2 regions of the Lysinibacillus sp. FSL K6-4013 genome follow, and region 2 is predicted to be linked to the other one. Evidence: predicted binding sites of a transcription regulator. Region 2 holds the regulator's gene; the other holds the start of a gene.
The links. The regulator CtsR, encoded in region 2, represses protease genes until heat stress. The targets are predictions, from matches to a motif close to ATGGTCAATAAAGGTCAAACA.
Positions count from the first base shown of each region.

Region 1: a site for CtsR is predicted at 11,701-11,721, ahead of clpP (ATP-dependent Clp endopeptidase proteolytic subunit ClpP). Genes of this name have one in related genera too.

Region 1 is NZ_CP152031.1:3,778,160-3,794,310, forward strand. Features, by position in the region: gene MHB39_RS18705 (sugar-binding domain-containing protein) at 1-711, opposite strand, end outside; gene MHB39_RS18710 (hypothetical protein) at 888-1,010, opposite strand; gene MHB39_RS18715 (glutaredoxin family protein) at 1,272-1,505, opposite strand; gene MHB39_RS18720 (DMT family transporter) at 1,558-2,475, opposite strand; gene MHB39_RS18725 (PLP-dependent aminotransferase family protein) at 2,598-3,968, shown strand; gene MHB39_RS18730 (S9 family peptidase) at 4,023-6,296, opposite strand; gene MHB39_RS18735 (TPM domain-containing protein) at 6,445-7,194, opposite strand; gene MHB39_RS18740 (LemA family protein) at 7,194-7,775, opposite strand; gene MHB39_RS18745 (spore coat protein) at 7,909-8,523, shown strand; gene MHB39_RS18750 (amino acid ABC transporter ATP-binding protein) at 8,612-9,334, opposite strand; gene MHB39_RS18755 (amino acid ABC transporter permease) at 9,331-10,041, opposite strand; gene MHB39_RS18760 (basic amino acid ABC transporter substrate-binding protein) at 10,132-10,926, opposite strand; tRNA gene MHB39_RS18765 (tRNA-Arg) at 11,424-11,498, opposite strand; gene clpP (ATP-dependent Clp endopeptidase proteolytic subunit ClpP) at 11,808-12,398, shown strand; gene MHB39_RS18775 (HPr family phosphocarrier protein) at 12,453-12,710, opposite strand; gene whiA (DNA-binding protein WhiA) at 12,823-13,770, opposite strand; gene MHB39_RS18785 (YvcK family protein) at 13,836-14,831, opposite strand; gene rapZ (RNase adapter RapZ) at 14,836-15,729, opposite strand; gene MHB39_RS18795 (8-oxo-dGTP diphosphatase) at 15,739-16,151, opposite strand, start outside.
Region 2 is NZ_CP152031.1:4,578,244-4,594,394, reverse strand. Features, by position in the region: gene MHB39_RS22870 (hypothetical protein) at 124-333, shown strand; gene corA (magnesium/cobalt transporter CorA) at 380-1,342, opposite strand; gene MHB39_RS22860 (class I SAM-dependent methyltransferase) at 1,376-2,059, opposite strand; gene MHB39_RS22855 (DUF4870 domain-containing protein) at 2,184-2,489, shown strand; gene MHB39_RS22850 (CtsR family transcriptional regulator) at 2,756-3,226, shown strand; gene MHB39_RS22845 (UvrB/UvrC motif-containing protein) at 3,240-3,782, shown strand; gene MHB39_RS22840 (protein arginine kinase) at 3,779-4,888, shown strand; gene MHB39_RS22835 (ATP-dependent Clp protease ATP-binding subunit) at 4,878-7,322, shown strand; gene radA (DNA repair protein RadA) at 7,414-8,790, shown strand; gene MHB39_RS22825 (PIN/TRAM domain-containing protein) at 9,075-10,160, shown strand; gene ispD (2-C-methyl-D-erythritol 4-phosphate cytidylyltransferase) at 10,172-10,867, shown strand; gene epsC (serine O-acetyltransferase EpsC) at 11,171-12,112, shown strand; gene ispF (2-C-methyl-D-erythritol 2,4-cyclodiphosphate synthase) at 12,254-12,730, shown strand; gene gltX (glutamate--tRNA ligase) at 12,821-14,281, shown strand; T-box leader at 14,332-14,550, shown strand; gene cysS (cysteine--tRNA ligase) at 14,611-16,011, shown strand; gene MHB39_RS22795 (Mini-ribonuclease 3) at 16,017-16,151, shown strand, end outside.

The DNA.
Region 1 (16,151 bases), 800 kb from region 2:
GACGCAATCTGCTTGATCATAGAAGGCCATCATTTCTGTTACCATCGGCTCTGTTAACATCGCTTGATAAGCTTGCTCACTTAAATGCTCTGGTAAAAATAAAGTACGGTACTGAGTTTCCATTTGCATGGCAAATGTTGCAACAAGTGTATTGGCCTGCATTTGCATTTCATGTCCAATCCCCCCGCGTGCAGCTACAAAGGTGATATGCTTTTGTCCGTCTAAAGGATGTAAAAACTGCGCAAGAGAGGCAACAGATTTTCCACCAGTGACAGCTACAACTTGCTCATCAAAAGCAGTCGACATAAATTGCAATGCTGCTTCTTTGCCAAGCATGGTTAGGATTGTCTGATCCTCATTGTAATCACCAGGAACTACGACTACACGTTGGATGCCCAAGTGGCTTTCAAGCACTTTTGCAAGCTGGGTTAAACCAGCCCATTCATAAACGATGGCTCTTAATTTTTCAATGACTATTTCACCATCATCTGTACATACCATACCCGACTTTTGCGCATCTAATAACCCTTGTTCACGTAAAATATCAGTTTCTTTGCGTATTTCTCTTTCTGTCATTTTCAGTGAATCGGCTAGCGTACGTCGCCCGATTGGTTGCATAAGTTGAACGGCTTGCAAAATTCGATATCTTGCTTGCAGAAGCGGATACATTTCAGGAAGTAGCCTTTGCTGCGCCTCTGGAACAGTTAACATATCTATCTACTCCCCTAATTAATAGTGGTGGGTTTGTTTTTAACCCACTTAATTATTTTGTGTCCCACTTATGGTTTTATTATAATATGCATTGTTTTAAAGTGCAAGTAGTTGTCTTGTTCTGGATAAAAAAAAAGCCTCATAGCTATAAAAACAGCTACAAGACTTTGTTGAACTTATTTAGTGAAAGATAAAATCGCGTTCTTTTTAAAACCTTCTAAAGCTTTTGTTGCTTCAGTTTTATTTGTAAATTCAAAAATACGAACGTCCTTTTTCTCAAATACTGTAATTACCCACATTGTAAAATCTCCCTTCACTTCATTCATTTTTGTAATATAACAACCACTAAAATTTGTGATACATTTGCTAAACTGTTTTATAACAACTTCTTACTTGATACCTATTCTACTCCGATTTTTAGGAAAAGAAAGTCTAATGTGAAGGTCTTCACAAACTGTTCAAATTCAAACCGCTTTCATTGAACAATTTGTGAATTGTGAGAATGACAGCTAATAATAAAGTCATTTATACCGTTAATAACTCTTTATACTTTCAGTAGATTAACTGCCTAATCGCTCCATTAACGTGGCATAATCTAAATTACCATACTGAATGACGACACCATCTTTTTCAACTACCGGAATCATTAGCATATATTTTTCATGTATGCGATCATCCTGCTCTATATCAATTATTTCAATATCAAATAGAACATCTTCCTGAACAAGCTGTAATGTCTGTAGCCCTTCTACACATAAAGGACAATTCGCCCTACTAAAAAATTTAATTTTCATAGATAGCACCTCCTCCTTTATTATAAACGATGTGGCAATGAAGAAATGGCTACTATTCTTTGATGATGTTTATTTGAGCTTTCTTAGTATCCTTCTTTGTAATGGCTGTATTTTTGCCAACAATGACGGAAATCACGACAATCATTGCCACGACGATCGTAAACCAAGAGATGGATTCATTTAAAAATAGCGTAGCAAAAAGAATCATTAAAAATGGCTGTAAATATTGGATCTGACTAACTCTTGCAATACCTCCTAAAGCCATTCCACCATACCAAGCAACATATGCTAAAAACTGACTGACAACAGCTAAATATAATAGGCTAACCCACGCTGTAAGAGGGGCATGTAGCATTTCCAAGGAAAATTGGGAAATGACAGGGACAATAAAAAAGGGAGCCGCCAGCAAAATAGCCCAAGCAATAACCTGCCAGCTCCCTAATTCCTTCGCTAACTGTCCTCCTTCTGCATAGCTAAGACCTAATATTACAACTGCTGCTAATAATGCTAGATCTGCCATATGTAATTGTCCTAAGCCTAAAAAGCTAGCATAAATAATAACTGCTATAGCCCCAATAACACTCGATAACCAAAACTTAAATGAGGGACGTTCACCTGCTCTGAATAAAGCAAAGCCCGCAGTCGCTAAAGGTAAAAGTGCTAATTCGATTGCGCCATGTGTAACTGGCAGCCTTGTCATTGCCCAAGATGTAAGTAAAGGAAATCCTAATACTGCCCCAAAGGATACTATTATCAAGCTTTTAAATTGTCTAGCATTCGGTAGTCTTTCTTTTCTTACAAGTAAAACGATGGCTACTATGAACGCCGCGATGACAGCTCTCCCCAATCCTACAATTGTCGCTCCAAAGTATGGTACAGCTGTACTTGTTGCGGGTAACGTTAGACTAAAACAAATTACCCCCACAAATCCTAACAGCATACCTATTTTTTCTTTTCTTTTATCCTGCATGTGCTCATCCTTTCATTTTCCTCTCCATCTGTCCCTGGTATAATCCATAGTAATCGGTACTATCTCTAAAATGAACAGAATTTTCTGCCAACTGTCCTGGTACAGATAAAGGAGGAAGGACGATGATTGCAAAATATGTAGAGGTTGTAGAGAACATTAAAGAGCAGCTTGCTAATGGTGTGCTCATTGCAGGCAGTAAACTACCTTCCGTACGACAACTGTCTGAGAAATTTTCCTGCAGTAAAAATACAGTGATAAGAGCTTATAATGAGTTAGAAAAGGAGCATCTTATTTTTTCCAAACCTAAAAGTGGCTACTATGTTGTGAATAACATAGAGCAACCGAGTACACACCAACAAGTTATTGATTTTTTATCTGCTGGTCCAGACAAAAGCATTATGCCCTATATTGAATTTCAGCATTGCATCAATCAAGCTATTGACACATATAAAGAAGAATTATTTAGTTATAGTGATCAGCAAGGGCTTTACTCGCTACGTGTACAATTGGCTAAGTATCTGCAGGATTTACAGGTCTTTACTGAACCTGATCGATTATTTATTGTCTCGGGCTCACAGCAAGCATTACATTTACTAGCGGCGATGCCTTTTCCGAATGGTAAAAATAATATATTAATAGAACAACCTACCTATTTTGGTTTTATAGAATCTGTCCATCTACAACAAGCTACAACTTTTGGGATTGATTTAACAATGGAGGGCATTGATTTAGATCGTCTTGACTATATTTTTCGCAATAATGACATTAAGTTTTTCTATACTGTCCCGAGATTCCATAATCCTCTTGGTCATAGCTATACAAATGACGAAAAAAGAAAGATTGTGGAATTAGCAGACAAATATGATGTTTATATTGTGGAGGATGATTTTTTAGGAGATTTAGATCCTAACACAAAAGCGGATCCGTTATTTTCTTTTAATCCCTCTGGTAGAGTTATTTATATTAAAAGCTTTTCAAAAGTATTTCTTCCAGGTTTAAGAGTAGCGACAGTCGTTCTTCCCACTATAATGACAAATCATTTTCTACGTTATAAATTTAGTGCTGATTTCAATAGCTCTGTTCTCTCGCAGGGTGCCTTAGACATTTATTTAAAAAGCGGTATGTTTCATAGCCATATTAAAAAGATTAAAGAGCTTTATATAAGAAAAATGAGCGTTTTACAGGAGGCTTGCGAATCATTACTTCCCACCTCTACTAACTATACGAAACCAGTATCAGGCTTTTATCTTTCTATTGTTCTTCCTGATAATGTAAGTGCTAGGCAGGTGGTTCATTTATTAAAGGAAAAAAATATATTGATGGATGACGTTGCTAGAATGTTTCTACCAGAATTTAAAAAGGATAATCTTATTCGTTTAAGTATTTCTCAGGTAGATGAACAATTAATTTATACTGGTATTCAGGAGCTAGCACTTTGCATTTCATCATTTAAACGTAAAATGCGCTATCCAAATTCCATTCACCTATTGTAATTAAAAAAGGCATTGATTGTGAGCAAGCTACACATCAATGCCTTTTGTTTTAAGTTATTTTAAATGACTATCGAAGAATTTTACCATGGCATTATAGAATTCAATTCTATTTTCTTCATTTGCGAAGCCATGTCCTTCATTATCTTTTAGCATGTACTCTACCTCCACACCTCTAGCGCGTAAGGCTTCCACAATTTGATCGGATTCTGCTTTGTTCACACGTGGGTCATTTGCTCCTTGAGCGACAAATAAAGGTGTTTTGATTTTATCTGCATGGAAAACAGGTGAAACAGCAGTTAACAATTCTTTGTCTTTCTCTGGATGGCCTACACGCTCATAAAACATGTTACGCATAGTTTCCCAGTAAGGAGGGATGGTATTTAATAATGTAAATATGTTAGATACCCCTACATAATCAACTGCAGCAGCATATAGATCAGGTGTATACGTAATACCCGCTAATGTTGCATAACCACCAAATGATGCTCCATAAATACCAATGCGATCAGGGTCTGCAATGCCCTGGTCAATTGCCCATTGTACACCATCAGTAATATCATCTTGAATCTTCAGACCCCATTGCTTATTACCAGCCTGAAGGAACTCTTTACCATATCCAGTTGACGAACGGAAATTCACCTGAAGCACTGCATAGCCACGATTAGCTAATAATTGTACTTCTGGATTGAAGCCCCACATATCACGTGCCCATGGTCCACCATGTGGATTGACAATAAGAGGGAGATCTTTCACTTCTTTATTTTTCGGTAAAGTTAAATAGCCATTAATCGTTAAACCATCTCGGCTCTTATATGAAATTGGATGCATTTCTGCAAGTTCATTCGGATTTAACCAAGGGCTTAAAGTGGCCAACTCAGTTAATTCATCTGTTGTAGAATCGTAGTAATAATATTTTCCATAGACAGTATCACTTGAAACGCTCACAATAAATTTTGTCATTTCTTTATTGTAATCATTGATACCAAGCTCACTTTCATGCACATTCAGCTTGCTTTGGATTTTACGGAAAAGCTTTTCAAAGTTCTCGTCAAAGAATTGGTAATGTGGTTTATCTGTTACATACGCACCATATAGCAATTTATCGTGTTCGGCACTATATAAGACACCAGAAACATCTACTTGATCATTCGACATAATTACTTCTTCATTACCTTTTAAGTCGTATTTCACAACTTCAACTTTGTCTCTACCTTTGTTTGATGTAGCATAAATGTATTGATTGTCTTTTGAGAAAGCTAGTGGCATTACTTCATCTCCAGCTTTCATTTCAATAAATGGCTTGAATTCATCCTTTTCAGAATCTCGATAAAGAATCGTGCCTTCCACACCATCTGAAGCTACAGCAATTCGCACATTGCCATTGCGATCCGCTAGCCAGCTCGTAATATTACCTGGATTTTTTGCAACGTGCGTTGTTTCACCAGTCTTTACATTCAGCTTGTAGACATCAAAAACTGTTGCATCTTCCTTATTCATCATGATAAGTATTTCATCTTTAACACCCTGTAGGCCACTTAATACCCCAACTGTGACATTTGGATATGGCGTTAGATCTTTTTCCTCAGAGCCATTAAATGTTGTAGAATAAATATGGAAGTTCTCATCTCCACCTTTATCCTTTAAATATAGTAAATTATTATCCTTCCAGAAAAATCCTGCGACATCCCGATCTTTTGAATTCGAAACACGAACAGGCTCACTATCATCATTCATCTTTTTCACGAAAACATTCGCTCTATTCTCCCAAGCAGAGGAGTAAGTAATGTAATTGCCATCTGGTGAAAGTTCATAACCGAAATTACCAGGATTTTTCATAAAGTCTTCAACTGAAATTTCCTTTACACCTTCATGATTGGAACCATTTTTTATTTGTTTTGCATTGTTTAATATTTTTACTGCATCTTGTTTGGACATTGCTTCTGTATTTAATGATAAGCCATTAAATAGACCAATCTTATTGGCTTTCTCTAAATAGTCAGCAAGTGAAGCTTCTTTTTCTTCTTTATTTAACGCTCTAACTAAAATACGAGCCGCTTCATCACGTTTAATTGTCAAACTTAAATCTGTGAATTCTCCAGCCTTTACCCATTTATCAATAATTTGTTGACGCATTGAATCTGATCCGTGCTGGAATGTTAAAGTTGTTACAGCTAAATTCAAAAATTCCTGCGCTGACACACGTTCTTCTTGTGCTGTTACTGTGCTATTAGTTTCATTTGCAGCACGGACTTCTTGCATTGTTGCAGGAATAACTACAGAGGTTGATAAAATAATTGCTAACGATGCAGATAAAAATCTTTTTTTCAAAATGATTCCTCCCTATATCCGTTTACGTTATATCGATTGTCGATATATTTAAATTATACCAATTCTAGCATTATTGTCAATAATTGAGAGGCTATTATTTAAGCCATAATGAAAGCGAACTAAACAGATTAGTTCGCCACTACCTCTATTAAAATTTCCTGCTTGCTCCGCCACCAGCAGAAGATCCACCACCAAATCCACCAAAGCCGCCTCTACTCGAACGTCCTCCACCAAAACTACCAGGATAACCGCCATAGCCTCCAGCACGAGGACCTCCGCCACCTTTCGAAAAGAACGTATAAAAAATAAGGACAATGATAATGATTAGGATAATTAACCAAGTGGGCATGTCTTCCTCTTCGTTTGTTTGCGATGGCATATCACCGTTCCAATTATACTCTTGGGCAACAGCGCGAAAAACTTCAGAATAGGTTGCTTGAAAAGCTTGATCTAAATTACCCGTACTTGCCGAGGGATAAAATGCATTATCTAAAATGCGTCCTAATTTACCATCTGGTAATGCTCCTTCTAATCCCTGGCCCACTGCAATTACAACGTCGTTATTTCCTTCCCCTTGACCAAAGGTAGCTAAAATCAAGACACCGTTATTTTTTTCCTTATCTCCTATGCCCCATGAACGAATCAATTTTGTCGCATACATTTTCGGTTCTTGTCCATGAAGACTATCAATTGTGACAACCATGATTTCAGCCCCTGTGCCTTGATCCAATTGCTCGGAATAATGATTTATCTCTTCTTTGACATTCGCCGAAATGACATTAGCAAAGTCATGTATATACGTATTTTTCATAGGTGACGGCATCGTTGCTTTCGCTAGATTTGAGAAAAAAAGAAGCACCGAACAAACGATGATCATCTGTACAATGCAACGTTTCATTAATGGGTACCCGATTGGTTAAAGTCGATAGATGGTGCTTTGTCAGCTCCTGCTGCGGCTTTAAAGTATTCTTTTTGTTCGAAGCCAAACATTCCTGCCATTAAATTCCCCGGGAAACGTTTAACATGTTTATTGAATTGTTGCACCTCATTATTGTAATCCTCACGTGCTACAGCTAGACGATTTTCGGTACCTGCTAGCTCATCCATTAACTGGCGGAAGTTTGCATCTGCCTTTAAGTTTGGATAATTTTCTACAACTACTAGTAAACGACTAAGAGCGCCAGTTAAAGCATCATTGGCAACAGCTTGCTCCTCTGGTGTTCTTGCACTTCCCATTTGTGCACGTGCCTGCGTAATATTCGCTATCACCTCTTGCTCATGACTCGCATAGCCTTTCACAGATTCCACTAGATTGGGAATCAAATCATAGCGACGTTGGAGCTGATTTTCAACTTGTGCCCATTTAGAATCAACATTTTCCTCGGCTGTCACCAGGCTATTATATTTAGGTATAAATAATAAGGCGATTACAACAAGAATGATGACAATTATTCCAATTGGTCCAAGTAACTTTTTCAATTTTAAGCCTCCTTGACTTGCATTTCCTTCTAACTTTAGTCTACATTTTTACCTTTACATTTATACCGTATGAAATTGAATTGACACGACATACTAAATACTGCAACAAAAAATTATTGAGGAGGCGTTTTTTTTGTCACAATCGTTTTACAATGAATCATCAAACCAAACAAATTTCAATCAACAACATAGCCTAAATCATGGTGGACATGAAATGATGGACATGCATGAAACAATTGGCGAAATTATTGCAGGTATGAACCAAGCGATTATTTTGCGTCCCCATGTAAAAGATCCTGAATTACTCAATATTTTGGATCGCCAATATAATTTCACTCTTGGTATGTACAATACGATCGTAGAATCCTTCAAAACAGGACACGATCCATCTGTTCCAACAGGACGCTACCAAATGGAAACAGGAAATGACTTCAAATATGGCCTAAATCCTGGTCAACCAAAAAAGCCAATGCAAAACGCAAATGAAATCAATGATGAAGCTATTTCTGGATTTTTACTTGGCGCTCAAAAAGGAGCAGCAAAATGCATGACAACTGCTGCGTTGGAGACAACAAACCCTGTAGTTCGTCGCGTTGTTGCGGATAGTATTCCTAACTGTATCGAAATGGGATACGAATTATCCATTTATCAAAATAAACACGGCTATTATCAGGTGCCTCAGTACTCTCAACAGGATATGCAAGCGATGCTGAATGCATACGACACAACATCTAATCCCCTTCATTAAATAAAAACAGTCCATGGTGAATACTCACACCATGGACTACTTTTTTAGTACAAAAAAGCGAACAAGTATGTCGTTCGCTTTTTCAGTTTTATAATACTTTTCCTAAAAACGCCTTCGTACGGTCGCTTTGTGGATTGCCGAATAGTTCCTCTGGAGAACCTTCTTCTACAATATAGCCCCCATCCATGAAGACCACTCGATCGCCTACTTCACGGGCAAAGCCCATTTCATGTGTCACAACAACCATTGTCATCCCTTCAGCTGCTAGATTTTTCATAACATCTAGCACCTCTTTTACCATTTCAGGGTCAAGTGCTGAAGTTGGTTCGTCAAATAAAATAGCTTTTGGCTTCATTGCTAAGGCACGAGCAATTGCCACACGCTGTTGCTGACCACCTGATAGCTGCTCAGGATAATTATATGCCTTGCTATCGAGGCCAACCTTTTTTAATAGTTCATGTCCTAGAGCCTCTGCGTCTGTACGACTCATTTTACGAATTTGCATAGGTGCCATTGTAACATTATCAATAACAGTCATATGCGGGAATAAGTTAAATTGTTGGAACACCATACCTACTTCAGCGCGAATTTCATTGATATTCGTTTTAGGGTCGTTAATTTTTACATTTTCAATATAAATAGCACCATCCGTTACTTCTTCTAACATATTGATGCAACGGAGAAATGTACTTTTTCCTGAACCAGACGGCCCAATAACACAGACAACTTGTTTTTCTTGAATTTCATAATCGATTCCTTTTAATACTTCAAGCTTGCCAAAGTATTTGTGTAGGTTTTCAATTTTTATCATCTAGCTTCCCGCCCTTCTACCTTAGCTTTACGAGGGACATAGCTATTGCTAAATCGTTTCTCGATAAATGCCACAATTTTCGTTACACCATATGTTAAAACTAAATATAATAATGCTGCAACGATATACGGTTCCCAGAAGCGGAAGCTTGCACCAGCTACGACCTTACTAGCGTATAAAATATCTGGTGCTGCAATTACTGTTACGAGTGAAGAATCTTTTAATAATGCGATAAATTCATTTCCTAATGGTGGAATCATCCGTCTAAATGCTTGAGGTAAAATGACCTTACGCATCGCTTGGTTATGCGTTAATCCAAGAGAGCGAGCAGCCTCCATTTGTCCTTTTGCAATACTTTGGATCCCTGCACGGAAAATTTCTGCATTATAAGCAGCACAGTTTAAAATAAGCGCTGTAATCCCTGATACCATATAGCCTAAAGAATGACCAAAAATTGTTGGAATAACTGCTAAGTGAATTAACAAGATTTGTACAAGCATCGGTGTTCCACGGAATAAATCGATATATAGTTTAGATGGCCAATAGATCCATTTTTTACTCGATAATTTTCCAAGGCCTAAAAATAGCCCTAATAGAATACCGCCAAAATAACCACTAAGTGTCAAAATAAGTGTTACGCCAATACCTCGTATAAACATATCTCGGTAGTTCCAGACAATGTCCCAGCGTAAGTCAAAGATGTCCATCCGAAAACCCCATTCCCCTTTAAATTACGATTAATAAATGAGCCGTTAGCACAGTTACTATGTTAGTAGCATCATGTCATTCATTTCTTACTAAAAATCAGTACCTGTAATTTCTTTTAATTTACCGTTTTCTTTAATCTTTTTAAGACCTTCGTTTAATTTATCTAGTAATTCTTTATTGCCTTTTTGAACCATGAAGCCATAGTATTCTTTTTCGAATGCGTCATCTTCAATTACTTTTAGTTTTTGATCTGGATGAGCCTTAATATATTCATAAACGACTGCGTTATCTCCGATAGCTGCATCAACATTACCATTTAGCATCTCTTGAATAGCGATTGGCTGACTTTCAAAAGCCATAATATTTGTACTTGCTTCCCCTTGAAGCTTTTTCGCCGCCATATGACCAGTAGCATTAATTTGTACTGATACTTTTTTATCTTTTAATTCATCAAGAGATTTAATTTTTGAATCTTCTTTCACAACAATTAATAACTGAGACTCATAGTATGGTTCTGTAAAATCAAATGATTCTTTACGTTCTTCCGTAATTGTGATCCCTGAAGCACCGATATCTGTTTCACCGTTTTTAATTGTTTGGAACACTGGCTCCCATCCAATATTATTCCACTCAACCTCAAAGTCCATCTCATCTGCAATTGCTTGTAGAATATCGACATCAATCCCTACAATTTTCCCTGAATCGTCAACAGATTCAAATGGTGCAAAAGTGGCCTCAGTACCTACTTTATAGACCTTTTTGCCATCTCCACCATCTTCTGAAGAAGAGCTACCTGAAGATGCCCCATCTTTTGTACCACATCCTGCAAGCGCTAATGTTAATGCCGCAATAATCATCAGTAACATCCAACCTGTTTTTTTCATTATATTTCCCCCTAGTTCGATAATTTTCCAAATTACGTATTATTTTTCGCAATTCGGAAATGTTAGACTATTAGGTCAATTATATTAACATTATAGTATTTAGACAACAACTTTTCGCATAAAACTAAATATTTTTTCATATAAATTTATATGAAATTCATATAATTTGAAAAAACATGTATAAATAACAAGAAAATAAACCTAAAACTAATATATATACAATGAGAACCATGCCAAATTTCGATAAATTTAGGCAAAAAAAAAGAATCCCCTCAGATAGGATTCTTTTTTTTCGACTATTGCTAGTCTCACGTACAGTATGTTCACTAAAAAATAATTTGGAGTTGTTGCTTTTTTGAAGGTTTGAAAGGAATAAATAGGGGAATAATGCCAACTAGGACAGTATTCCCTATTCTTCCTCTCGATCTCCAGTAAGCAGGCTGCTAAACTACTTATTAGGAGATGAGCTATAACAGTATATCAATTAATCAGTAAAATGGCGCCCTCGGAGGGAATCGAACCCCCAGTGCAAGAACCGGAATCTTACGTGTTATCCATTACACCACGAGGGCAAAAGACACAAAAAAAAAGTACTCACTCTAGGCTTACGAAAAGCATGATGTAGATAACCCTCATTTTTGAAGCATACCTGCAAAATAGTGTTCTGTACTTTAAACCTTATAACCTTAATCATTATACAAGCCTATCCTATATAATTCAACCATAGATTGCAAAAACAATTTATTTTTTTTAATTTCACTTTAGCAGGGTTAATATTTGACCTTCCCTGACTATAATGTGTATGATAAGGATACAGCTGAAATACAAAGGAAAATTTTCAGCAAAGGTATTCGAATTTAGCTTTTTAAGGAGGATTTAACATGAATTTAATTCCTACAGTTATTGAACAAACTAGTCGTGGTGAGCGTGCATATGACATTTATTCACGTCTACTTAAAGACCGTATTATCCTTTTAGGAAGTGCCATTGATGACAATGTTGCCAACTCCATTGTCGCTCAGCTTCTTTTCCTACAAGCAGAAGATCCAGATAAAGATATCTCTCTTTACATTAATTCACCTGGCGGATCCATTACGGCTGGTATGGCAATCTATGACACAATGCAAATTATTAAACCACAGGTACAAACAATTTGTATTGGTATGGCTGCATCAATGGGTGCTTTCCTACTTGCAGCTGGAGAACCTGGTAAACGTTTTGCCTTACCAAATGCTGAAGTTATGATTCACCAACCACTAGGTGGTGCGCAAGGGCAAGCGACAGAAATTGAAATTGCTGCTAAACGTATTTTATTCTTACGTGAAAAATTAAATGGCATTTTATCTGAACGCACTGGTCAACCACTTGAAGTCATTGCAAGAGACACAGATCGTGATAACTTCATGACTGCTGAACGTGCAAAAGAATATGGCTTAATTGACCACATTATGCATCGTAGCGATAATAAATAAAAAAGAGAAGGCATCACAGAATTGCTCTGTGATGCCTTTTGTATTTATTGAATGTTAATCTTCGTTTTCAATAATTGTTGCCAACGCTGTAACCGCTTGCTCAGCATCGTTACCTTCACTGCTTAAAGTCACTTCAGTACCTTTAGCAACTGCTAAGCTCATGACACCCATAATGGATTTGGCATTTACTTTTTTCTCGTCTTTTTCTAGAAAGATATCAGCACTAAAACGATTTGCTTCCTGCACAAATAGTGCTGCTTGTCTAGCTTGTAGTCCTAATTTTAATTTAACCTGGACTCTTCTCTCAATCATTCTCAAAACTCCCCTTCACTACCGTTCATCTATTAGTTTTATCTTACCTTACTTACAGGCAAAAGAACAATAAGCGATTAGCATGACATTCATACCTGAAAAGTATGATAACTTAACCACCTATTTTTTCACCACGCCTTAATGCATCCGCAATCTCATCAATTTTTCTCAATCGATGGTTAACACCAGATTTACTAACCGTTCCACTAGATACCATTTCACCAAGCTCTTTCAATGTCACATCTTGGTATTCAACACGGAGACGAGCTATTTCACGAAGCTTCTCTGGTAGTTGATCAAGACCAATTGAATTTTCAATAAATCGAATATTCTCTACCTGCCGTAATGCTGCACCAATGGTTTTATTTAAATTGGCAGTTTCACAGTTCACAATACGGTTGACACTATTACGCATATCTCGCAAAATCCGAACATCTTCAAATTTCATCATAGCCTGATGTGCGCCAACAATATTAAGGAAATCTGAAATTTTTTCCGCTTCCTTTAAGTACGTCACAAAGCCTTTTTTACGTTCGATTGTTTTGGCATTGAGTTCAAATTCATTCATCAAATCCATTAATGCTTCACCATGCTCTTTATATAAAGAATAAACCTCTAAATGATAAGCCGATGTTTCTGGATTATTGACAGAACCTCCTGCTAAAAAGGCTCCTCTTAAATAAGCTCTTTTTTGGCCACTCTTTTGAATGAGCTTTCTTGAGATAGTATGGTTAAATTGAAAGTCGTCTGAGATGATTTCTAAATTAATTAATAGCTCACGCGCACCTTCTCTTACACGACATATATACACATTATTTTTTTTCAATCGCATTTTCTTTCGAACAAGTAATTCCACATTGTACGGATACAATTTTTTCATAATCGTATATAGTCTTCTGGCTATTGCAGCGTTTTCGGTTTGCACGTCTAAGCTTAGTTGTTTATTTGCAAAGGATAATGAACCATTCATACGAATTAGGGCAGAAACTTCTGCTTTCATACAATGATCGTCCGCTTCTATTTGTGTCAATTCTTTTTTTGTTTCAGAAGCAAAAGACATATCACGCCCCCCTTTCAATCATGATTTCTATGTATATGTTCATCTTACCATATACAATAAAGCCATTATGTTTCTATTATTGGTCCTCTTACTTTTTGATGGTAAATATCAGCATAATCTACCAGCCATTCCGCAACATTCGTAGCATTATGGCGAACCGTTCCATCTGGTCGAATTGTAGCAATGTCCCGTTTAATAACTTCTAATCCCATACTTTCAAGCTTTGCTACGTCAAATGTTACTGGTTCCGCTCTTTCTTCTTTATACAATTCTTTTACAGGGTTCGGTAGTTCTTCATCATTTACTAAAATGGAATCGATAAAATCATGGCCAACATGCTTATGTATGGCTGTTACATGATCGCCTGCTGTATAAGAAATAGTTTCGCCCTTTTGTGTCATTAAATTACAAACATATATTTTTCTTCCTTTAGCCTTAACAACTGCTTCTCCTATTTCCTTCACAAGCAAATTCGGAATAATACTTGTATATAGGCTTCCTGGTCCTATTAAAATATAGTCTGCACGAAGTATTGCACGAATAGCTTCTGGTAACGGTTGCACATTTTCAGGTACTAAAAAAACGCGATTAATGCGTTTGGTCGCTGTAGGGATTTTTGATTCGCCCTCTATAATTGAGCCGTCATCAAGTACAGCATGTAGGGTGATTTTTTTATTAGCAGCTGGAATTACTCGACCATGAACTTTTAAAACCTTTCCCATCTCACTTATAGCATGACTGAAATCTCCGGTAATATCAGTAAGGGCTGTAAGCATTAAATTTCCTAAGGAGTGGCCTCGTAAATCTTCAGATGCCGAAAAACGGTATTGAAACATTTGCTCTACAAGGGGCTCAATATCTGATAATGCTGCAATCACGTTGCGTACATCACCAGGTGGTGGGATATCATAATCATCACGTAAACGACCTGAAGATCCACCATCATCTGCTACTGTTACAATAGCAGTTATATCAAATGGGTGATGCTTCAGCCCGCGAAGTAACGTGGAAAGCCCTGTGCCACCACCAATTACCACAAGCTTTGTTTGCTTTTTCCCCATTCACTCATTCCTTTCTACGATTAATATCACGATGCGTAATAACCGTATTTTCCTTGCCCGCAAAATATGCACCAAAAAATTCTGCTAATGTCACGGAGCGATGCTGGCCCCCAGTACATCCAAAAGCAATAACAAGCTGTGATTTGCCTTCTTGTCGATAGAGCGGAATCATAAAGTCTAATAAATCCGTTAGTTTTTGTATTAGTATTTGTGTATCTTCCAACGCTAACACATAAGAAGATACCTCCGTTTGAAGACCCGTTTTTGGACGTAGCTCCTCCACATAGTACGGGTTTTTAAGGAAACGAACATCAAACACTAAGTCTGCATCAATCGGCATTCCATGTTTAAAGCCAAAAGACATAATATTAACGGTAAAAATAGTATCTGCCTCACTCGCAAATTCTTTGACGATTTTTTCACGTAATTGCTTTGGTTTCATGTTAGATGTGTTATAAACTAAATTGGCACGACCTTTTACGACAGATAAAAGTTCTCGTTCCTGTTTAATCCCATCTAGAGGTAAACCATTCACTGCTAATGGATGTGCACGTCTTGTTTCTTTATAACGTCTGACTAATGTGGCATCATCTGCATCTAAAAATAAAATACGAGCAACAATATCGCCTTCTTTTAGTATATGGTCTAATGCGCCAATTAGAGCATCAAAAAAGTCGCCTCCGCGCATATCCATCACTGCTGCAATTCGAGTACTGTTTTTACCAGAATCCCTTAGTAAGGTTAAAAAAGTTGTAAGTAACGCAGGTGGTAAATTATCAATACAGTAATACCCTAAATCCTCAAAGCTTTGAATAGCTACTGTTTTCCCAGCCCCAGACATTCCTGTAATAATAACCAATTCATGTGTACTTTGTTGGCCTTCAACCACCACTGTCATGCAACTCCTTTATTGTTCTTTTGAAATTTGTATTTTTTGATGAAGTAATTCAAAATCCGTTGTATAGTCAAACGTGCCATACTGAATGCCTGATTGCGAAACAGCAAATTGTAAATTAGTTCGATCTCCTTCAGCCATTGGCAAATGTGCTAAATCCTCTACTGGATGCCATGCAAGTTTGCCTTCTCTTGTTTCTTCAAATGGTACTCCATCTACATCCTTTGCAACAAATGTATAGAGCATCCATTCATCCACTACATCATTGTTTTCTTTAATGATCATCGTATAAACACCCTTTAAATGAACATGTAAAGGTGTGACATTTGTCTCTTCTTGAAACTCACGAATAGCAGCCTCAAAGATTGACTCGCCGCTCTCCATTTTCCCTCCTGGAGCTACATACCAGCCTCGTCTTGGTTTCT
Region 2 (16,151 bases):
ACTTTATTGTTAGTCCAAATGGTGAAGCGATGTAAATTTGAATTTAAAATAGGAAACCTGTAAAATACGAACTGTTTAGCAATATAAAAATCGTACGAAAAAAAGAATGGGAGGAGGGATAGTATGGAGAAAAAACGCTTTAAATTTGTTATTCCTGTCATGGTGATTGTTGCAATTGGTTCTGTTTATATGCTACGAAACTATTATGCTGAGGTACCAGATGTTGAGCAATTATTAATTACAATATGTGCAGCTTTAGGATCAGGGGTATTAGCCTATTTTTTATTTCCACAGCAGGGCGATAATAAAATTGATGATAGAGGACCGTATTAATTAATTAAAAAACTGCTCGTTTCACAACAAAACGAGCAGTCTTTTTTTATGGTTTAAATAGTTTAAACCATCCCTTATGTTTAAAGATGGCCAGCATAAAGATAACGATAATTATCATAATTCCAAGTACAATAAAATAGCTATATTGTCCATGAAGCTCCGGCATATTATCGAAATTCATTCCATATACACCAGCAATGAAGGTAAGTGGGATAAAGATTGTTGAGACAATTGTTAGAGTCATCATAATGCCATTCATGCGACTCGAACTCATAGCCATATAACTATCTCGCATATCCGCGGTAAGCTCTCGATTGGATTCAACCATCTCTGTTAGCTTAAGTAGATGGTCGTAGATATCTCCAAAATAAGCTCTTTCTGATTTCTTTAATGAGAAACGGTAAGAATTAAGAACGCGATATAAAAGATCACGCATTGGTAAAATAGTACGTCTTAAATCAAGTAAGTCACTACGGAACTCGAAGACAATTTTCATGGCATTTACATTGCTTTGGTATGTAAGTTCACCTTCTAAAGCATTTAGATGATCTTCAATTTTGTAAACGAGTGGAAAATAACTATCAACGATTTTATCAATGGTTTGATACGTTAAGTATACAGTACCGCGCTCCCAATTCTTCGGTTGGTTTTCCAGCATCTTCTGCACCTTATCTATTTCAGGGACAGGATTTTTATGGAAGGTTACGATAAATTTATTGGAGGCAAATATATTAACCTCCTCCGCAGCTAACGTCTCTTCATTCACTCGATGAATGACAAAGAAATGAAAATCATCATAAAAGTCTAGCTTCGGACGCTGTAATCTCATTAAGCAATCTTCAATAGCAAGAGGGTGAAAATGAAAAAATGTATCCAACAATGATTCTTCCTCGGCTGTAGGACAATTAAAATCAACCCAATACCATTCAAATTCTTGCTGATGTATCTCCTCTAAGGGAAAATCTTTTAACAGATGTTGTTGTTTTGTAATGCCAATGGTGCTTATCACGGTTTTCACCTCAAATTATTTACTACAAAATAGTTAGTGCTCCTCTTTAAAGCATACCCATCCACCGAACAAAGTAGTGGCAAAAAATCTAGAAGGTTTAGTAAAGCCTGCCCTTTGTAAAAGTGTTACAATTTCCTCTTCACTCATAAAAGAAAGAGAACGAATGGATTTTTCCATCTCTGCTAATTCAGACAAAGAAAGTCTAGTATGCTGTTGCCAATAGGAACGCCATAAATCAAATTGTAGTTCTGTTTCTAAAGAGCCTAGCTGACCATATTTTGAAACAAGGACAAATGGTGCTCCAGGTTTTAAATGTTTTGCTATTTCTTTTATCGTGTCTAGCTTTTCTTTATAGTCCTGAATAAAATGCAAGACGAGAACACAGCTTGCTGCATCATACTGTGAGAAGGGCAGCGAAGCATCTAGTATTGTAGCCTGATGGAATGACATATTATTTGGTAGAGCGAGTAAACGCTCTTTAGCTATGCTAAGCATGGATGCTGATGGATCAATGCCAGTGAATGACCAATGTGGCCTTCCTTCTGCCAGCTGTATAATTTCATTGCCGCTCCCTGCTCCCACGATTAACATGTTAGCATTTTCTGGTAGTCTAGAGTGATAAAAAGTTTGTATTAAACGTAGCATGGCATCATAACTAGGCAATGTACGGCGAATACCCTTTTCATATTCATTTGCTAATGTGTTGTTAAATTCCAACTCTCCTCACAGCCTTTCAAAAAAATTTTAAAAAATCCTTTTAAATGTGAAACTATTGCGGGTATAGTTCCGTAAATAGTAGTACATAAAACATAGATAAAGTTCAAAGAAAGGGTTGATATATATGGAGACTAAATGGTCTAAAGTAATCATACACGCAAGTGCATTTTTTGCGCCATGGTTAGTGCCCATTATTTTCTTTTTAATTAGTTCTGATGAGGAAGTAAAGGCAATTTCTATTCAAGCATTGCTATTCCAAATTGTCATGGGTGTTTTAATTGCTATCTCTGTTGTTTTAAGCTTTGTCCTTATTGGCTTACCATTTTTAATCATTTTCGGCATTATGCTATTTGTGGTACCGATTATTGGTATCGTAAAAGCATTGTCTGATGAACCTTGGCGCTATCCAATTGTTGGTCGCTGGGTATAATTTTCATAGACGCAAGTATATGCTAGTTGCATATGCTTGCGTTTTTTCTATGACTAATAAGGGTACATTAAATGTATGAGGAAATTATTAACCGTACACAAATAATTAAAAAAGTGCTCTTTTTGTTGCCTTAAAGGGCATTTTCAAGACTTTCCACTTTTCTATGGGCGAAATCATTGCAATTTTTTTCAGGCGTTTTGTATAATATACTCAAAGAAAGTCAAAGATAGTCAAAGTCAGTGAAGCAAGCGAGGTGTATTCCTAAAATGCGTAATATATCAGACATCATAGAGGGTTACTTAAAGCAAGTACTTGAATTAGGTGGAGAAGGGCATATTGAAATTAAACGTAGTGAAATCGCTGATAAATTTCAATGTGTACCATCACAAATAAATTATGTCATTAATACAAGATTTACTGCCGAGCGGGGTTACCTTGTTGAGAGCAAACGTGGTGGTGGTGGATACATTCGAATTTTACGTGTCCGCGCGAATTCACAGATTGATTTAATCGACGATGTTCTCCGGCAAATTGAAGGTGGAGCATCTCAAACGATGGCGGAAGATTTGGTTTATCGACTCATTGATGAGCAGGTAATTTCCAAGCGAGAAGCGAAATTAATGTTAGCAGCAATTGATCGCTCCACGATCGACCTGCATCTCCCATTAAGAGATGTCATTCGATCAAAAATATTGCGAGCAATGCTGACAACAATTAAATATGAACAACAAAAATAGTGAGGTGATGGAAATGATATGCGAACATTGTAAACAACGTAATGCGACAGTTACAGTAACACAAGTTCAAAGTGGGCAAAAAGTAGAGCATCATTATTGTGACGTCTGCGCCTCACAATTCCATCCATTTCATGCAGAGTTTAAACAAGAGCCAGTATCTATTCAACAGTTATTGTCTAACTGGTTTGGCTCTCCTACATGGCAAAAGGTGGGGGAAAAACAACAGGTACAACCACAACAGCAAACATGCCCACAATGTGGATTTTCGTATAAGCAATTTTTAAAAGAAGGAAAATTCGGGTGCCCAAGCTGTTATGACACATTTGGTGATCATTTGCCAAAGCTATTTAATCGCATTCAGGCAGGTCCACAACACATTGGTAAAATGCCTGGTGCTCGCAGTAATGTGTATGTTATTAAAAAGCAAATAGAAGATATCCGCAAGCGTATGAAATCCGCCGTAGATGAAGAACAGTTTGAAGAAGCGGCGAAGCTACGTGATGAAGTCAAAGAGCTAGAGAAGCATCTACAATTTGAAGGTGGTGATGTGTCATGATGATTGAATCATTTTTAGAGCGTGCGACACCAACTTGGATGCATATCAAAGATGATTACTCAGATATCGTCATTAGTACACGGATACGCCTCGCACGAAATTTAGATGGGTATCGTTTTCCATTAGCGTTTTCAGAGAATGAGGCACTGCAGGTAGAACAGGCTGTTACACATGCTGTAAGCGATAGCCCAATGCTTCAAAATGATTATGCTTATTTTGCTATAAAGGATTTATCGCCTTTACAGCGTCAAATTCTTGTAGAAAAGCATTTGATTAGCCCACAACTGGCTAAAAAAGAGCAAGTGGGCTCTATACTACTTTCTGAAGATGAATCCGTGAGCATTATGGTGAATGAAGAGGATCATTTACGCATTCAATGTATGACAGCAAGTTTTCAACTTCAAAGTGCCTATGAACAAGCAAATAAGATTGATCGTATCCTAGAGAAAGTATTACCGTATGCTTTTCGAGATACTTTTGGTTATTTAACAAGTTGTCCAACGAATATTGGTACGGGTCTACGAGCGTCAGTCATGATGCATTTACCCGCTCTTACATTAACAGGGCAAATGAATCAAATTATAAATGCCATGACACGCTTAGGAATGACTGTAAGAGGTATATATGGTGAAGGAAGCGAAAATTTAGGGAATGTTTATCAAGTGTCTAACCAAATTACACTTGGAAAGACAGAGGAAGATATTTTAGCAGACATACAAAGTGTCGCTGAAAAGATTATTCAAAAAGAACGACATGCAAGAGGTAAATTAATGGAAAAGGCAGAGCTTGCGCTAGAAGATCGAGTATATCGGGCTTTAGGCACCCTTACACATGCGAGAATTTTAACAAGTGAGGAAGCCGCGACTTGCCTATCTAATGTTCGTTTAGGAGTAGATTTACAATTGATTGATGGTATACAAGCAACGACCTTAAATGAATGTGTTGTTAGTATGCAACCAGGTTTTTTACAGCACTATGCAGGTGAGGCATTACCACCTGCTGAGAGGGATCGTGTTCGAGCGGAGATGCTTCGTGAGACATTATCTCAAGAACATGCGAATAAGCCTATAAATGGGGAAAAAGGAGAGGATTTATATGATGTTTAATCGTTTTACACAACGCGCGCAAAAAGTATTACAGCTTGCTCAGGAAGAGGCTATTCGTTGGAAGCACGAATCTATCGGTACAGAGCATATTCTATTAGGGCTTATACGTGAAGGCGGCGGTATTGCTGCGAAAGCGTTAGAAGCCATTGATATTAGTCCTCAAATGATTGAAGCTGGCATTGAAGAATTAGTTGGTAAGGGCAAAGAAGATGTCGGTCCAATCGTTCATTATACGCCAAGAGCTAAGAAAGTAATTGAATTATCTGTTGATGAGTCACGTAAATTAGGTCACTCCTATATTGGCACAGAGCATTTATTACTGGCGCTTATACGTGAAGGTGAGGGCGTGGCAGCTCGCGTTTTAAACAATGCGGGAGTTGGTTTAAATAAGGCTCGCCAGCAAGTATTATTGCTATTAGGTAATAATGATAATGCCCAATCTGGCCAACAAGCAGCTCAAGCTGCCAATACACCAACATTAGATAGTCTAGCACGTGATTTAACACAAATTGCACGTGAAGGTACATTAGACCCTGTTATTGGCCGAAGCAAGGAAATTACACGAGTTATTGAAGTTTTATCGCGTCGTACGAAAAATAACCCTGTATTGATTGGTGAGCCAGGTGTTGGTAAAACAGCGATTGCTGAAGGATTGGCACAGCAAATTATTAATAACGAAGTGCCAGAAATCCTTCGAGACAAACGTGTAATGACACTAGATATGGGGACAGTTGTTGCAGGTACAAAATATCGTGGAGAATTTGAAGATCGTTTGAAAAAAGTGATGGATGAAATTCGCCAAGCAGGCAACATCATTTTATTTATTGACGAATTGCATACATTAATCGGTGCGGGTGGTGCTGAAGGTGCGATTGATGCATCAAATATCTTAAAACCATCTTTAGCACGTGGTGAGCTGCAATGTATTGGTGCCACAACACTTGATGAGTACCGTAAGTACATTGAAAAGGATGCTGCTTTAGAGCGCCGTTTCCAACCAATCCAAGTGGATGAGCCGACAGTGGAAGAGGCTATTCTAATTATTCAAGGCTTACGTGATCGTTATGAAGCGCATCACCGTGTAAAAATTACAGATGAAGCGATTGAAGCAGCCGCAAAAATGAGTGATAGATATATTTCTGACCGCTTCTTACCAGATAAAGCGATTGACTTAATCGATGAAGCAGGTTCTAAAGTACGCTTACGCTCATTCGCAGTGCCACCAAACTTAAAGGCGCTCGAGGATAAGCTTGAAAATGTTCGTTCTGAAAAAAATGCAGCCGTATCCGGTCAAGAATTTGAAAAGGCAGCAGCGCTAAGAGATACGGAGCAAAAGCTGAAGGATGAAATTGAAGCCACTCGAAAAAATTGGAAAGAAGAGCAAGGTAAAGCCGAATCTAAGGTGACTGTGGATGATGTAGCAGCAGTTGTATCAATGTGGACAGGAATCCCAGTTGCTAAAATTGCTTCCGAAGAATCTTCGAAGTTACTACAGCTTGAAGAAGAATTACACAAACGTGTAGTAGGGCAAGGTGAAGCGGTAGAAGCGATTTCTCGTGCAATACGTCGTGCAAGAGCAGGCTTAAAAGATCCAAAACGACCAATTGGTTCATTTATCTTCTTAGGACCTACAGGTGTTGGTAAAACAGAGCTTGCAAGAGCACTGGCTGAAGTAATGTTTGGCGATGAGGATGCGATGATTCGTGTTGATATGTCCGAGTATATGGAGAAACATTCGACTTCTCGTTTAGTAGGTTCACCTCCAGGCTATGTAGGCTTCGATGATGGTGGCCAACTGACAGAGAAAGTTCGCCGTAAGCCATATTCAGTCGTTTTATTAGATGAAATTGAAAAGGCACATCCTGATGTATTCAATATTCTATTGCAAGTGCTTGAAGATGGTCGTTTAACAGACTCTAAGGGACGTGTAGTAGACTTCCGCAATACAGTGGTCATTATGACTTCAAACGTTGGTGCGGATGCATTAAAATACCAAAAGAGCCTTGGTTTCAATGTAGGTGGTGCAGAGTCTAAGCATAAAGACATGAAGGGTACGATGTTAGAAGAATTGAAAAAAGCATTCCGTCCAGAATTCTTAAACCGTATCGATGAAATGATTGTCTTCCACGCATTAGAAAAAGAGCACTTAAAAGAAATCATTGCGATGATGGGCAATGCTTTAACAAAACGCTTGAAAGAGCAAGACATTTCGTTAGAGCTAACAGATGCGGCACTTGAAAAAATTGCTGAAGAAGGCTATGACCCTCAATATGGTGCTCGTCCACTACGTCGTGCATTACAAAAACAAGTAGAGGATCGATTATCGGAAGAATTACTAAAAGGTAATGTAGAAAAGGGTAATCAGGTTGTCATTGATTATGTAAACGATGAGTTTGTTGTAAAGAAAAAAGAGGGAGTATCCATCTCTAAATAATTTCAAGGAAAGACAGTAAGGCTTTAAGTGCCAAGCTGTCTTTTTTTCTGTACAATTAAGGATAAGAACAAATATTCGAGGTGAAAGCATTTTGGCAAAGAAAAAAACGAAATTTGTATGTTCAGGCTGTGGCTATGAATCTGCTAAATGGATGGGAAGATGTCCAGGGTGTGGTGAATGGAATAAAATGGTCGAAGAAGTGGAGATGGTTGCTAAAGGTCCACGTGGAGCATTTCAACATTCTGCTACAGTTACCCAAAAGGCAATCCCGATTATCCAGGTGGAAGCAACTGAGGAATCGCGTGTAGTAACAGAAATGGGCGAGCTCAATCGTGTATTAGGCGGCGGCATTGTACCTGGTTCTCTAGTATTAATTGGGGGCGATCCCGGAATAGGGAAATCAACATTACTATTACAGGTTTCCGCATTACTCTCAAATAAAGGGCATCGCGTACTTTATATTTCTGGAGAGGAATCCATTCGTCAAACGAAATTACGAGCAGAGCGTTTAGGAGTGATTTCTCAAGAGCTTTACATATATTCCGAAACAAACCTAGAGTTTTTAAATCAAACCATTGATGAAGTCCAACCTAAATTTGTCATTGTGGATTCTATACAAACGGTCTTTCATCCAGAAGTAACAAGCGCCCCAGGTAGTGTATCACAGGTTCGTGAATGTACAGCTGAGCTTATGCGAATCGCTAAAACTAAAGGTATTGCTATTTTTCTAGTAGGGCATGTAACAAAAGAGGGGCAAATAGCTGGGCCACGTATTTTAGAACACATGGTTGATACTGTACTGTATTTTGAAGGGGAAAGACATCATAATCATCGTATTTTACGAAGCCAAAAAAATCGCTTTGGTTCTACAAATGAAATTGCCATATTTGAAATGCTTCAGGGTGGGTTAAAGGAAGTTCTAAACCCTTCTGAGTTATTTTTACAGGAGCGTTCACAAGGTGCGGCGGGGTCAACTATTGTTGCATCAATGGAGGGGACAAGGCCTATCCTTGTTGAAATTCAATCCTTAGTTACACCTACAAGCTTTAACTATCCTAAACGTATGGCCACAGGTGTCGATCAAAACCGAGTACAATTGCTAATGGCTGTACTAGAAAAGCGTATGGGTCTCATGCTACAAGCTCAGGATGCATATATTAAAGTTGCTGGTGGTGTCAAGCTGGATGAGCCAGCTATAGATTTAGCAGTGTTGACAAGCATTGTATCTAGTTTTAAGGATCAGGCAGTGCGTGCAACGGATTGCTTTATTGGTGAGGTAGGACTGACAGGTGAGGTCCGTCGAGTGTCACGTATAGAACAGCGAGTCATTGAAGCGGCGAAGCTTGGATTCAAAAGAGCTTTCATTCCAGCTTCGAATATCGGTGGTTGGGAATTTCCACAGGGAATTGAAATTGTTGGTGTAGAAACGATAAAGGATGCTTTAAATGCATGCTTTAGAGAGCTATAAAGGAGATTGTGCATGTTGGACATTATGCTGACATGCATTTTCCTTCATTTTTAATGCTAATATCGGAAACTCAAATAAAGGAATCATCGTCCTAAATAATAGCTGATGTAGGAATAAAGGATTGTCATCTATTACATGCAAAAATAGAAATTTGTAAAATTATGTCTAACTAACTTATCCTTGTTTCACAACATCAAAAATAATGAGAATTTGATTGAGCTCATGAAAGATTTTCTGCCGTAAACTATGTATAATCTTAACTAACAATTAGGAGGTGACAGCTTGTGAAAAAATTTGTTCAAATTGCGTTTTTACTGATTGGAGGAGCATTGGGCCTTGTTTTCTTACCGCCATTATACGAATTGCTTCATTTATCATCTAATCCTTGGCTAGATAATCCTTATGTATCAGTAGCTCTAGGCGCACTTTTACTGTTTACACTATCTTTTGCATTTTCCGATTACTTTGTAAGGCTCATTAGCTGGATGGAAGAAGTTCTGTTTAAGGTTCCTATCGGAGATTTATTATTTGGTACGTTTGGTTTAATAATTGGGTTGATTGTCGCTTACTTTTTAGGCTTTGCCATTGATAGTGTAAAATTCCCTGTTATTACGGAAGTACTCCCTATTATCCTGTCATTTGTATTAGGGTATTTAGGTTTCCGTCTAGGTTTTAGAAAAAGAGATGAGCTCATACAGCTTTTTACATTACGAAGTGGCAATACGAAGAAAAAAGCTAGTGAAGGTGCTGAAGTTCAAGAGGTTCGTGGAAGCTACAAACTGCTAGATACAAGTGTGATTATCGATGGTCGTATTGCTGATATTTCTGAAACAGGCTTCATTGAGGGTATCTTAGTTGTACCTCAATTTGTGCTCACAGAGCTTCAGCATATAGCTGATTCTTCCGACACCTTAAAGCGCACAAGAGGTCGGCGTGGTTTAGATATATTAAAAAAACTACAAGATGAACGTAAGACAAAAGTTGAAATTACGGACGAGGATTTTGAAGATGTACAAGAGGTAGATTTAAAGCTTGTACGTCTTGCAAAAAAAATGGGTAACGACACACAAATTGTTACGAATGATTTTAACCTGAATAAAGTCTGTGAACTCCATCATGTAAAAGTATTAAATATTAATGATTTAGCGAATGCAGTGAAGCCTGTGGTCATACCAGGTGAGGACATGCAGGTTGTGGTTATAAAGGATGGTAAAGAGCATAACCAAGGAGTTGCCTATTTAGATGATGGAACGATGATTGTAGTTGAAGGTGGTCGTAGTTATATTGGACAGGCAATTACAGTTACAGTTACTAGTGTGCTGCAAACATCGGCAGGTCGTATGATCTTTGCTAAGCCGAAGGACGATTAGGATGTGGGAAAATGCAATATGAAGTGGTTCTACCTGCTGCTGGAAGTGGGAAGCGTATGGGTGCAGGGCAAAATAAATTATTTTTAAAGCTTTTGGAGAAGCCTATTCTGGTACACACGCTAGAAGTGTTTCAACAAGATCCCTCTTGCACAGGTATTTGGCTGGCCGTTAAACCAGAAGAACGTGCATATATTCAAAAAATGCTAGAGGACTATCAGATTACCAAAGTGAAGGGCTTACCTGATGGAGGTGCTGAGCGACAGCATTCGGTTCATTCGTGTATGAAAGAGATGCAACAGGTAGATATTGTGCTTGTTCATGACGCAGCACGCCCGTTTATTACGCATGATATTATTGCAAAGCTTGTACAGAACGCCCATAATCACGGTGCAGCAATTGCAGGGGTTCGTGCGAAAGATACGATGAAAAAAGTATCAATGAATGGCATTATAGAGGAAACGGTTGATCGAGAAAGCCTTTGGATGGTGCAAACTCCACAAGCATTCCGTTTTGAATTAATTATGGAAGCAGAGGACGTAGCTGAAAAAGTAGGTTTTCTTGGGACAGATGAGGCGATGCTAATGGAGCGTCTCGGACATCAGGTACACATCGTAGAAAGTAGTTATGAAAATGTAAAAATGACAACACAAGAAGACTTAGTATTTGGTGAGGCAATCTTGCGTAAGCGTGGATCATTCAATCATTAAGAAATATAGGCTATTCATTCGTAGTTTGTTGAGGATGGATAGTCTTTTTTATTTGTTTTGGTTGGGTAAAAGTCCATGGTGCAGGAATACCTCTTGGTTGCGAATTATGTCCATTATATATGTATGATAATGACATCCTTATAGCCGAATGAGAAACGAAGGCTAGGAAAAGGATAAAAAGTTAGAATAAGCTCACATAAAGTGGTTTTATCCGTGTATGATCGTTTTACGTGTAAAATGAAATAGTGGATATATGATTAATAAGGTAATAGAATAGATGAAAAGATGTGAGGGGTGTTTATTGTGTCATTAAATGATTGGTTAAATCAAAAGGTTCCAGAAATTACAGGTTCATTAACTAGTATAAATAAACAGTACATCGACGTTGACAACTCAATAGGCTTTGATGGACGGGATCGGGTTATAAAAATAATAGATAATTTCCATGAGGTGCTGTTTCCTGGCATTTATATGACAAGACCGATTGATGAAACAAGGGTGAACGTAGTTTGCAGTAATAAGCTGCGTGAAACGGCATTAGATTTGCGGGATATTATCGAAAAAGTATTATTTTATAATATGGAGGACAGTGACCCTGCCAATTGCGAGAAGTATTGCCGTGAACAAGCAGACAAAATTGTTATGAATTTGATTAATCGATTTCCTGCCATTCGCCAAGTGCTACAAACAGATATTCAAGCGGCATATAATGGTGACCCAGCAGCTCTCTCCACAGAAGAAATTTTACTAAGCTATCCATCTATTGTGGCTGTTTATATTCACCGCATTGCACATGAGTTATACGAAATGGGCGTACAAATTGTGCCTCGAATTATGTCAGAATATGCGCACCGATTAACGGGTATCGATATTCATCCAGGGGCTACAATAGGAGAATCATTCTTTATTGACCACGGAACAGGTGTCGTTATTGGTGAAACTTGTACTATCGGAAAGAATGTAAAAATTTATCAAGGTGTAACATTAGGTGCACTAAGCTTCCCGTTAGATGAAAATGGTAATCCAATTAAAGGCATTAAACGTCATCCGAATATTGCTGACAATGTTGTCATTTATGCTGGTGCCACTATTTTAGGGGGCGAGACGACGATTGGGCACGATTCCGTTTTAGGAAGTAATATTTGGCTAACACACTCTGTTCCTCCTTATTCACGTGTCTATAATTCACAGCCATCTCCGAATATTAGCAACAGTCAAATGAAAAATATAGAGTATCATATTTAATGAATGTAGGGCAGTCTAGAGAGTGTAGCTTTCTAAACTGCCCATTACTGCTATAGGAGGATAATTATTAAGGCGCTTTTCAAACAACCTATGGCAAATTTTGATATGATAATGATAAATATTAATTAAAGGAAGATGAATATGTTTCGAATTGGACAAGGTTTTGACGTACATGCATTTGAAGAAGGTCGTCCATTAATTATTGGTGGCATTACCATTCCGCATGAAAAAGGACTAGTAGGACATTCAGATGCGGATGTTCTTTTACACACTGTCACAGATGCAGCTCTAGGAGCAATTGGAGAAGGGGATATTGGCCGTCATTTTCCAGATACAGACCCTGCATTTAAGGACGCGGATTCTGCAAAATTATTAGAGTACATTTGGAAAATTGTTGAGGATAAGGGCTATTCTCTAGGTAATGTGGATTGTACCATTATGGCACAGCGCCCTAAAATGGCACCCTATATTGGACAGATGCAACAGCGTATCGCTGAATTATTACACGCAGAGCCTTCACAGGTAAATGTTAAAGCAACGACAACTGAACGATTAGGTTTTACAGGTCGTGAGGAAGGTATTGCGGCAATGGCAACAATTCTTTTGATTAAGAAATAAATGTGGATGAACCCCGCTTTTATTTCCTGTAACAGAGTGGTAAAATGAACAAAGTCAATTTTTGATCGAAAATTTAGGAGGCTTTTAATTATGACGAAAGAAGTTCGCGTTCGTTACGCGCCATCTCCAACAGGTTATTTACATATCGGTGGAGCGCGTACAGCATTATTCAATTATTTATATGCAAAACATCATAACGGTAAATTCATTGTACGTATTGAAGATACGGATATTGAACGTAATGTAGAGGGCGGAGAAGCATCTCAGCTAGATAACCTAAAATGGTTAGGTATTGAATATGATGAGTCCATTGATATTGGTGGACCTTATGCGCCTTATCGTCAAATGGAACGTCTTGATATTTATAAAGAGCATGCTGAAAAACTATTAGAGCAAGGTGTAGCCTACAAGTGTTTCTGTTCTTCTGAAAAGCTTGAAGCTTCTCGAGAAGAACAAAAAGCAAGAGGTGTAGCTGCGCCTACTTATGATGGTACATGTCGCCACTTATCAGCAGATGAAGTCGCTGCTAAAGAAGCTGCAGGTGAGCCATACACAATCCGTATGCGTGTACCTGAAAATGTAACATACGAATTTGAAGATTTAGTTCGTGGACAAGTTACATTTGAGTCTAAAGATATTGGTGATTGGGTACTTGTAAAAGCAAATGGTATTCCAACATATAACTATGCAGTTGTTTTAGACGATCACTTTATGGAAATTTCTCACGTATTCCGTGGTGAGGAGCATTTATCGAATACACCAAAGCAAATGATGATTTTTGATGCATTTGGTTGGGAATATCCTCGCTTTGGTCATATGACATTAATTATTAATGAAAACCGTAAAAAACTATCTAAGCGTGATGAATCGATTATTCAATTTGTTACGCAATATAAAGATTTAGGTTATCTTCCTGAAGCAATGTTTAACTTCTTTGCACTACTTGGTTGGTCTCCAGAGGGAGAGGAAGAGATTTTCTCAAAAGAAGAATTTATCAAAATTTTTGATGAAAAACGTCTTTCAAAATCACCATCTATGTTTGATAAGCAAAAGCTAACATGGATGAATAATCAATATATTAAAAAACTGTCTTTAGAAGAAGTTGTAGCATTATCTTTACCTCACCTACAAAAAGCAGGCTTGTTACCTGAAGAGCTTACTGCGGAGCAACGTGCTTGGGCGACGGATTTAATCGCACTTTATCATGACCAAATGAGTTTTGGCGCAGAAATTGTCGAATTATCTAGCCTATTCTTTAACGACCATATTGAATATGATGAAGAAGCAAAAGAGGTTTTAGCAGGAGAGCAAGTACCTGAAGTAATGGCAGCATTTAAAGCACAATTGGAAGAGCTAGAAGAGTTTACACCAGATGCGGTAAAAGCTGCGATTAAAGCTGTACAAAAGACAACTGGTCATAAAGGTAAAAATCTGTTTATGCCAATCCGTGTTGTGACAACAGGTGAAACACATGGACCAGAGTTGCCGAACGCCATTTGTTTAATTGGTAAAGAGAAAGCAATTGACCGTGTAGAAAAATTTGCACAATAAAGATAAATTTATTGACAATTCATTCTTTCGTTGTAAAATGTATTTACATTGAAAAAGCGTTGATAAGGAGAAGTAAGTGGCGCATGCTCTTAAGAGAGGACCATCACCGGCTGAAAGTGGTCTGAGCCTAGGCAAAACTGAAATGCACCTTTGAGCATAAAGCTGAACGATAGTAGGCTTTATCGAGTCATCCCCGTTAATGGATGTCCAAAGTGGAAGGCTTTTTGTCTTCAATCAGAGTGGAACCACGCAAATCGAGCGTCTCTGTCATTCCTTTTAGGAGTGATAGGGGCGCTTTTTTATTCAATAGAAAAGGAGAGTGAAATACAATGGGTATTCAAATTTTTAACTCATTAACACGACAAAAGGAAACCTTTGTACCGCTAGAAGAAGGCAAGGTAAAAATGTATGTCTGCGGTCCTACAGTTTATAACTATATCCATATTGGGAATTCACGTCCTGTAATTGTTTATGATACAGTACGTCGTTATTTTCAGTATAAAGGCTATGATGTAAAGTTTGTTTCCAATTTTACGGATGTAGACGATAAAATTATAAAAGCGGCAAATGAGCTAGGTGAAGAAGTGCATGAATTAACAGAGCGCTTTATTGCAGCTTATTTTGAGGATGTTATGGCACTAGGATGCAAAAAAGCAGATGTTCATCCACGTGTGACAGAGCATATGGACGATATCATTCAATTTATTCAAGTGTTAATGGAAAAGGGCTACGCTTATGAGTCTGCTGGAGATGTGTATTACCGTACTCGTAAATTTGATGGCTACGGTAAATTATCACACCAATCCGTTGATGATTTAAAAATCGGTGCTCGTATTGAAGCAGGCGAGAAAAAAGATGATGCGCTAGATTTCGCTTTATGGAAAGCAGCTAAGCCAGGTGAGATTTTCTGGGAAAGCCCATGGGGAGATGGCCGTCCAGGGTGGCATATTGAGTGTTCTGTAATGGCTCGTGAACATTTAGGAGATACTATTGATATTCATGCTGGTGGGCAGGATTTAACTTTCCCTCACCACGAAAATGAAATTGCTCAATCAGAGGCACACAATGATAAAACATTTGCGCGTTATTGGATGCATAACGGGTATATTAATATTGATAATGAAAAGATGTCCAAATCACTTGGGAATTTCATTCTTGTGAATGATATCCGTAAACAAATTGACCCGCAGATACTACGTTTCTTCATGTTATCTGTCCACTATCGTCATCCAATTAACTTTGCGAAGGACCTAGTAGAAGCTGCTTCATCAGGTTTAGAGCGTATTCGTACAGCTTACAACAATGTGAAGCATCGCCTTACTACTACAGTAAGCTTAGGTGATCATTCTGAAGAATGGCTGAACAAAATTGCGGAACAAAAAGCGCATTTTGAAGAGGCAATGGATGATGATTTTAATACAGCCAACGCTATTTCTGTGTTATTTGAAATAGCTCGCATTGCTAATATTTACTTAAATGAAACCAATACTTGCAAGAAGGTATTAGAAACCTTTATTGAAACCTTTGAAGTACTAGGTGACGTCTTAGGTATAGAATTTGCAAAAGAAGAAGAACTATTAGACGAAGAAATTGAAGCATTACTACAAGAGCGCGTCGAGGCACGTAAAAATCGTGATTTTGCTCGTTCTGATGAGATCCGTGACCATTTGCAAGCCCAAGGTATCATTTTAGAAGATACACGACAAGGAACTAGATGGAAACGAGGGTAATTAAGTTGGATAAACTTCGCAATGAAGATGTTAAACAATTAAATGCGCTGGCGTTAGCCTATATGGGTGATGCTGTATTGGAACAAAAGGTCCGAGAATATTTGCTACGCTCTGGTCGTGTTAAACCAAACACACTGCAT